Regions from separate parts of the Nocardioides lacus genome, predicted to be linked through region 2. Evidence: predicted binding sites of a transcription regulator. Region 2 holds the regulator's gene; the other holds the start of a gene.
What was found. Region 2 encodes HrcA, which represses chaperone genes, less so after heat shock. Its sites were predicted from a motif close to TTGGCACTCGNNNNNNNCGAGTGCCAA; they were not measured.

Region 1: the regulator HrcA is predicted to act here: its motif matches at 2,891-2,917, upstream of groES (co-chaperone GroES).

What each region holds. Positions count from the first base shown of each region.
Region 1 covers NZ_CP123620.1:1,172,667-1,177,079, reverse strand. Annotated here, with positions in the region: gene P5P86_RS05500 (amino acid ABC transporter permease) at 1-431, opposite strand, end outside; gene groL (chaperonin GroEL) at 738-2,360, opposite strand; gene groES (co-chaperone GroES) at 2,460-2,753, opposite strand; gene P5P86_RS05485 (THUMP-like domain-containing protein) at 2,943-4,136, shown strand; gene P5P86_RS05480 (MMPL family transporter) at 4,259-4,413, shown strand, end outside.
Region 2 covers NZ_CP123620.1:3,026,995-3,031,407, reverse strand. Annotated here, with positions in the region: gene hemW (radical SAM family heme chaperone HemW) at 1-478, shown strand, start outside; gene P5P86_RS14350 (DUF3097 domain-containing protein) at 498-1,343, shown strand; gene P5P86_RS14345 (hypothetical protein) at 1,386-2,081, opposite strand; gene hrcA (heat-inducible transcriptional repressor HrcA) at 2,220-3,263, shown strand; gene dnaJ (molecular chaperone DnaJ) at 3,298-4,413, shown strand, end outside.

The DNA of each region.
Region 1 (4,413 bases), 1.9 Mb from region 2:
AAGGAGAGCGTCGGGTAGAGCGAGGCCAGGTTGAACCACAGCAGCAGCTGCACCAGCGGTGGGACCGAGCGGAAGAACCAGGTGAAGGCGAAGCTGACCGTCGACAGCACCGGGTTGCCCGAGAGCCGCATCACCGCGACCACGATGCCCAGCAGGTAGCCCGAGATCACCACCGCCGCCGTGAGCCACAAGGTGAGCAGGAGGCCGTCGAGGATGGAGGGACGCAGGAAGAAGTAACGCACCACGTCCCACTGGAAGTGCGGATTGGTGAAGACGCTGCGCAGCAACGCCGCGACGGCCACGAGCGCGATGGCCGCGGAGATCCACTGTCCGGGCCTACGTCGGGGGACCAGCCGAGCGGCGACGAGCTCGTCGTCGCCCGAGCGTCGGTCGAGGGCGCCCGTCTCCACGGGCCCGGCCACAAGGCTCACGCTGCCTCCTCGGTAAAACATAAAGTCGATGGATATTATGCACTTACACGACAGATGCTAGTACCCCGGTCCAGATGGCGGCCGGTGACCCGGCAGACCGCTACTCCCCACCGCCGATCCGGCACGTCCACCCCGACGGTGTTGCGAACCCGACGGTCGCGGTCGAGTCACGTCGAGGACGACACGACCCGTCCATGCGGGTCCCGCGGGCGCGCCGCCGCGTCAGCGCGGGCTCGCGCCGGAAATGCACCGAGTCGGCGCCCGTTCGCTGTGAACGAGCGCCGACTCGGCGGTGCGATCCGAGGATCAGTGACCGTGGCCGTGACCGTGGCCGGCGGCAGCCGCCGGCTCCTCCTCCTCGGGCTTGTCCACGACGAGGGTCTCGGTGGTGAGCAGCATGCCGGCGATCGAGGTGGCGTTGACCAGCGCGGAGCGGGTCACCTTCACCGGGTCGATCACACCCTGGGCGACCAGGTCGCCATACTCCCCGGTGGCGCCGTTCCAGCCGTTGCCGACGCCGGCCTCGCGGACCTTGCTGACCACGACGTACCCGTTCTCGCCGCCGTTCTCGGCGATCCAGCGCAGCGGCTCGTCGGCGGCCTTGCGCACGATGCGCACGCCGGCGGCCTCGTCACCGGTGAGCCCGAGGTCGTCCTCGAGCTCGGCGACGGCGTGGACGAGGGCCGAGCCGCCGCCGGCGACGATGCCCTCCTCGATCGCCGCACGGGTGGCGGAGACGGCGTCCTCGATGCGGTGCTTCTTCTCCTTGAGCTCCACCTCGGTGTGGGCGCCGACCTTGATCACGCAGACACCGCCGGCGAGCTTGGCGAGGCGCTCCTGGAGCTTCTCGCGGTCCCAGTCGGAGTCGGTGTTCTCGATCTCGGCCTTGATCTGGTTGACCCGGCCGCTGACCGCTGCCGGGTCGCCGGCGCCGTCCACGATGGTGGTGTTGTCCTTCGTGACCACGACGCGACGGGCCCGACCCAGCACCTCGAGGCCGACCTGGTCGAGCTTGAGGCCGATCTCGGCGGCGATGACCTGACCGCCGGTGAGGATCGCGATGTCCTCCATGATCGCCTTGCGCCGGTCACCGAAGGCAGGGCTCTTGACGGCGACCGCGTTGAAGGTGCCGCGGATCTTGTTCACGACCAGGGTCGAGAGCGCCTCGCCCTCGACGTCCTCGGCCAGGATGAACAGCGGCTTGCCCGCCTGCATGACCTTCTCCAGGATCGGGAGGAGCTCCTGCACCGAGGAGACCTTCCCCTGGACGAGCAGGATGTAGGGGTCGTCGAGGACGGCCTCCATCCGCTCCGGGTCCGAGACGAAGTACGCCGAGATGTAGCCCTTGTCGAACTGCATGCCCTCGGTGAACTCGAGCTCGGTGCTCGGGGTGTTCGACTCCTCGACGGTGATGACGCCGTCCTTGCCGACCTTGCTGAAGGCCTCGGCGAGCAGCTCGCCGATGTGGCCGTCACGGCTGGAGATGGTCGCGACCGAGGCCATGTCGGACTCGTCGTTGACCGGACGGGCGGCCGCGCGCAGGGCGTCGCCGACCTTGGCGGCGGCGGCGTCCATGCCGCGCTTGAGGCCCATGGGGTTCACGCCGGCGGCGACCGCCCGCAGACCCTCGTGGACCATCGCCTGCGCGAGCACGGTGGCGGTGGTGGTGCCGTCACCGGCGACGTCGTTGGTCTTGGTGGCGACCTCCTTGGTGAGCTGGGCACCAAGGTTCTCGAACGGGTCGTCGAGCTCGATCTCACGGGCGACGGTGACACCGTCGTTGGTGATGGTCGGCGCGCCCCACTTCTTGTCGAGGACGACGTAGCGGCCCTTGGGGCCCAGCGTCACCTTGACGGCGTCGGCGAGCTTGTCGACACCGCGCTCGAGTGCGCGGCGGGCGTTCTCGTCGAACTCCAGGATCTTCGGCATGGATCTTCCCTCTGTCTGGCTCGGAAATGGATCCGGGACGTCATACGAGTGGCTGCCGGGGCGGCCGGTTCGTATGACGTCCCGGAGTCAGGCGCTGCGTCAGGCGATCACAGCGAGGATGTCGCGGGCGCTGAGGATGAGGAACTCCTCGCCGGCGTACTTGACCTCGGTGCCGCCGTACTTGCTGTAGATGACCTTGTCGCCGACGGCCACGTCGAGCGGGATGCGGTTGCCGTTGTCGTCGACACGACCCGGACCGACGGCCAGGACCTCGCCCTCCTGGGGCTTCTCCTTGGCGGTGTCCGGGATGACCAGGCCGGACGCGGTGGTCTGCTCAGCCTCGACCTGCTTGATGACGATGCGGTCCTCGAGAGGCTTGATGTTGATCGACACGGTGTCGACCTCCCCTTCACACTGATCTGCTGTTGGGTGATGAACGTGGATGCCTGGCGCCGCGAGCACGCCGTCGCGGGGGTCGTGCTCGTGTCGCAGGCGTTGGCACACTCGATGCGAGAGTGCCAAGTCAGACGTTAGCACTCAGCCACAACGAGTGCCAGGGCCGGTCGCTGAGAGGATGGACGGGTGGACCTCGACGCCTTCGCCTGGCTGCTCACCGACCCCGGCCAGACGCTGCTCGCCCGGGCGGTCGCACTCGGTGGGGAGGATCCGCTGCAGGCGCAGTCGGTGCTGCGACGGGAGTTCGCGGGTGTCGCCGCGCCGTACGTCGCCGTGGCGATGAGCCAGGCCGAGCTGCGTCGGCGCGCGGTGCCGAAGTTCGGCGCGGCGGCCGCGGCGATGTACTTCACCCCCGACGGCCTCGAGCAGGCCACCCGGCAGGCCGTGGCCGAGCACCGCGCCGCCCGGCTCGTGGCCTTCGGCGCCGGCTCGGCCATCGACCTGGGCTGTGGCATCGGAGGTGACCTGATCGCGATGGCGCGCGCCGGCATCACCTCCGCCGGCGTCGACCTGGACCCCGAGCGGGTCGCGGTGGCGCGGGCCAACCTCGACGCACTCGGCCTGCCCGGTGCCGTGTCCGTGGCGGACGCGACCGAGCTCGACCACACCGCCTTCGAGGTGGCCTTCGCCGACCCCGCCCGGCGCACCAACAACCGCTCGCGCGGGCGGTTGCTGGACACCGAGGGCTGGACGCCGCCGTGGCCGTTCGTCCTCAGCCTGCTGGCGCGCGACGCCTGCGTGAAGGTCGCGCCGGGCATTCCGCACGAGCTCGTCCCCGACGGGGTCGAGGCGGAGTTCGTCAGCGACCGTGGCGAGGTCAAGGAGGCCGCGCTCTGGTCGGGCCGGCTGGCCACCGTGCACCGCCGCGCGACAGTGATCGCTGACGGCGGCCTGGCGACGCTGACCGACGAGGACGCTCCGCCGCTGGGTGAGGGCGGCGTCGACGTACGGGCCGTCGGCGAGTTCCTCTACGAGCCCGACGGTGCCGTCATCCGGGCCGGCCTGGTCACGGCGGTGGCGGCAGGCGTGGGCGGCGGCCTGCTCGACGACCGGATCGCCTACGTCACCAGCGACCAGTCCTTCCGCACGCCGTTCGCACGCGGCTACCGGGTGCTGGAGGTGCTGCCCTATCGCGAGCGCGCGTTGCGCGCGGCGCTGCGCGAGCGCGGCGTCGGCCGGCTCACGATCAAGAAGCGCGGCGTCGCCGTGGTGCCCGAGGAGCTGCGCCGGCGGCTCGCCCCCCAGGGTCCCAACGAGGCGACGATCGTGCTGACCCGGGTGGCCGATGAGGGCACCTGTCTGCTCGTGCAGCCCTTCTGAGGCCGCCGTCCGTGACACATGTCAGGGGCGGCCCGTGAGGTTGGTCGTGAATCACCCTGGCGCACCCCTGAGATGCCCCTGAGCGGGGCGGAAATGTCACCGGGCTCGATTAGGTTGTGGTCATGTTCCGCGCCCTAGGCCGCACCGCGGCCCGTCGTCCTTGGTACATCATCGCAGCCTGGCTGGTCCTGACCGTGCTGGTGGTGGCGTTCGCCCCCAAGCTCAAGTCGACCACCGACCAGTCCGACTTCCTGCCCCAGCACTACGAGTCCATCAA
Region 2 (4,413 bases):
CGCCGACAAGTACGTCGTGGCCGACGAGCGGCTGCGGGCGCACGGACTGGGCTGGTACGAGGTCTCCAACTGGGCGACCTCGCCGGAGCACCGCTGCCGGCACAACCTGCTCTACTGGCGCGGCGGCGACTGGTGGGGCGTCGGTCCGGGCGCGCACAGCCACGTCGGTGGGGTGCGGTGGTGGAACGTCAAGCACCCCGCCGCGTACGCCGACCGCATCCGCGCCGGTCTCAGCCCGGCCCACGGCCGTGAGGTCCTCGGCGCGGAGGACCGCCGGGTCGAGCGGCTGATGCTCGAGCTGCGGCTGCGCGAGGGGGTGCCGCTCGACGTCCTCGACGACGCGGGCCGAGCAGCGGTGCCCGACCAGGTCGCGCGCGGGCTGGTCACGCTCGAGCAGGGTCCGGGTGGCGGGCGGCTGACGCTCACCGATCCGGGCAGGTTGCTGGCCGACGGCGTGGTGCGCGAGTTGCTGCTGTGACTGTTGGGACAATCCCGACATGGTTGACCGCTACTCCACCGACGTACTCTCCACCGACTGGCGCGCGCCGAAGAACGGCCGCGCCGTTCCCGCTCCGGCGCAGCTGGGCGCAGTGGTCGAGGACGTGCAGAGCGACTTCGTCGGCGAGATCGTCGCCGTGGACCGCCAGCTGAACACCGTCACGCTGGAGGACCGCCGCAACAAGCGCCGGGTCTTCGAGCTCGGCCCCGGCTTCCTGCTCGAGGGCCGGCCGGTCATCCTCACCGCACCGATCGCCGCCGCCCAGAGCAGCGGACCCAAGCGCACCGCATCGGGATCCATCGCCGTGGAGGGCGCGAAGGCGCGGGTGGCTCGGCAGAGTCGGATCTTCGTCGAGGGCCGGCACGATGCCGAGCTCGTGGAGAAGGTCTGGGGCGACGACCTGCGCATCGAGGGCGTGGTGGTGGAGTACCTGGGCGGCGTGGACGACCTCGCCGACCACCTCAAGGACTTCCGTCCCGGCCCCGAGCGGCGCGTCGGGGTCCTGGTCGACCACCTCGTGCGCGGTTCCAAGGAGTCCCGGATCGCCGAGGCGATCATGCGCGGGCCCCATGGTGCCAGCGTGAAGATCGTCGGCCACCCGTTCATCGACATCTGGCAGGCGGTCAAGCCGGATCGTCTCGGTCTGCGGGCATGGCCGCAGATCCCGCGCTCGATCGAGTGGAAGAAGGGGACCTGCCAGCACCTCGGCTGGCCGCACCGCGACCAGGCCGACATCGCGCGCGCCTGGAAGCACATCCTGGGCAAGGTCACGACCTACGACGACCTGGAGCCCGCGCTGCTCGGTCGGGTGGAGGAGCTGATCGACTTCGTCACGGTGGGGTGACGTGGCCGCGACCACTCGACCTGCGGAAGGTGACGTCTCGGCCTAGCACAGCCGCGGGTGCAGCTGCTGCCGGAGCAGCGCGCCCAGCTCGGCGCTGGAGCGCGCGGGCTGGGGGAATGCCAGTGTCATCCGGTGGCCGCCGTCGGCCTCGACCCAGTCGAGCTCGGCGTCAGCGGCGCTGAGCGAGGCGAGCGAGACCGCGACGATCTCGGCCAGGTGCCTGCCCCGGCGGCCGGCGACGGCCTGGCGCAGCTCCTCCTGGTGCGCGCCGGTGGCGTGCTCGCACCAGCGCTGCAGGAGGCCGCGGTTGAGCTCCAGGTCGGGGGCCGCGAAGGCCGCCGTCGGCACCGTGACCCGCTCGCCGTCGAAGGTGAGCCTCACCGCGTCGACGTCCACCACGACCACGTCGCGCACCTCGCCGCAGCAGTTGCATCGCTCCGCGCCCGTACGCCGTAGCCGTCCTGCCAGGGCCAGGCTCGCGGCACGCTCCCGCGATCGTTCGGGCCCGAGACCGCTCGCCAGGGTGAGCACGCATCCTCGGCCCTGGACCGCGGCCCGCGAGAGCGTCGCACCGACGCGGCACGAGAGCGTCGGCACGCCGTCCGCGTCGCTCAGTGCGAGCCGCGGGTCGTCGGCGGTGGGATCGTCCACCCGCTCCACGACCAGGTCGATGCCGGCCGGGCACGACAGGATGCTGCGGGCGGTCTCGGCGACGCTGACCGAGCGGGTGGCTGCCATGGCTCCTCCTCATTTAGGTAAGGCTCACCTAACCACAAGCGACGAGGGCGACACAAGGGTCCGCGGCAGTGGTCCTGCTTCCGCCACGCGCTAGCATTGGCACTCACCGAAGTCGAGTGCCAGCGCGAAGGGGAGACGATGCAGAACGAGCGACGCCTCGACGTGCTCCGCGCGATCGTCGAGGACTACGTCGCCACCGAGGAGCCGGTCGGGTCCAAGGCCCTGGTCGAGCGGCACGGGCTGGGCGTCAGCCCGGCCACGGTCCGCAACGACATGGCGGCGCTGGAGGAGGAGGGCTACATCGCCCAGCCCCACACCAGCGCCGGCCGGGTGCCGACGGACAAGGGCTACCGGCTCTTCGTCGACAGGCTCACGACGGTCAAGCCGATGAGCGCCGCGGAGAAGCGCGCCATCTCCAGCTTCATGGAGGGGGCCGTCGACCTGGACGACGTCGTGCAGCGCTCGGTGCGGCTGCTCAGCCAGCTGACCCGCCAGGTCGCCGTCGTGCAGTACCCGACGCTGAGCCGCAGCACGGTGCGTCACGTCGAGCTCGTCGCGCTGGCGCCCACCCGGCTGCTGGTCGTGCTGATCCTCTCGACCGGACGGGTCGAGCAGCGCGTGGTGGAGCTGAGCGTCGCCATCGACGACGAGATGCTGGCTCGGCTGCGCGGCTCGATCAACGCAGCCGCCGGTGGCGAGGTCATCGCGGAGGCGGCGACCCGGTTGCGCGAGATCGCCGAGTGCGACGACCAGCCCGACGGCGACGGTGCCGGCACCGGCGACGGCGCCACCTCGGCTGTGGTCAACACCCTGCTGGAGGCGATGAGCGACCACCGCTCGGATCAGCGGGTGGCGGTCGGGGGAACGCGCAACCTGGCCCGCTTCGGCGACAGCTTCGACACCGCCGTACGCCCGCTGCTGGAGGCGCTGGAGGAGCACGTCGTGCTGCTCAAGCTGATGGGCGAGGCCACCGCCGGCGGCCTCGTGACCGTCCGCATCGGCGCCGAGGGACCCTACGAGGAGCTCTCCCGCACCAGCGTCGTGACGACCGGTTACGGGCCCCGGGACGACGCGCTCGCCTCGCTGGGCATCGTCGGCCCCACTCGCATGGACTACCCCGGGACGATGGCCGCCGTGCGCGCCGTCGCCCGCTACCTCAGCCGCATCCTCGACGAGGCCTGAGCCCCGTCGGCACCTGAAATCGGGAAGAGAACACGTGGATCCCTACGAGCTCCTCGGCGTCGACCGCGATGCGGACGACGCGACCATCAAGAAGGCCTACCGCAAGCTCGCGCGGCAGTACCACCCGGACGTCAACCCCGATCCGGCGGCGCAGGAGCGGTTCAAGGAGGTCTCGCACGCCTACGAGATCCTCTCCGACCCGCAGAAGCGGGCCGCGTTCGACCGTGGCGGCGACCCGTTCGGCGGCGGCTTCGGCGCCGCCGGCCAGGGCTTCTCCTTCACCGACATCATGGATGCCTTCTTCGGCGGAGCCGGGCAGGGCGGGGCGGCCAGCGGTCGTGGTCCCCGACCCCGCGTACGCCGCGGCCAGGACGCGCTGATCCGTCTCGACGTCGAGCTGGCCGAGGCGGCGTTCGGCGTCACCCGCGAGCTCAAGGTCGACACGGCCGTGGTCTGCGACACCTGCCACGGCGCCGGCTCGGCGGCCGGGACCCAGCCGAAGGTCTGCGAGACGTGTCGCGGTGCGGGCGAGGTCGCGCATGTGCAGCGCTCGTTCCTCGGTGAGATCCGCACCCTGCGCCCCTGCGCCGCATGCCGTGGCTTCGGAACGATCATCGTCGACCCGTGCCGCGACTGCGGCGGCGACGGCCGGGTGCGCTCCCGCCGTACGCTCACCGTCAAGATCCCTGCCGGCGTCGACACCGGCACCCGCGTCCAGCTCGCCGAGCAGGGCGAGGTCGGCCCCGGCGGCGGCCCGGCCGGCGATCTCTACGTCGAGATCAACGTCGCCCGGCACGAGACCTTCACCAGGCACGGCAACGACCTGCACTGCACCGTCACCATTCCGATGACGGCCGCAGCGCTCGGCACCACCATGTCGCTGCCGACCCTCGAGGCAGACCTGCCCGACGCCTCGCCCGAGGACTCCACCTTCGACCTGGAGATCAAGGCCGGCACCCAGTCGGGCACCGAGCAGGTGCTGCGCGAGCGTGGGGTCCCCGGTCTGCGCGGCGGCCGCGGCAGTCTGGTCGTGACCATCCACGTCGAGACCCCCACCCGACTCGACGGTGCTCAGGAGGAGCTGCTGCGGCAGCTCGCCGTGGCGCGCGGCGAGGAGCAGCCGGAGGGCCAGCTGCGTGCCTCCGGCAAG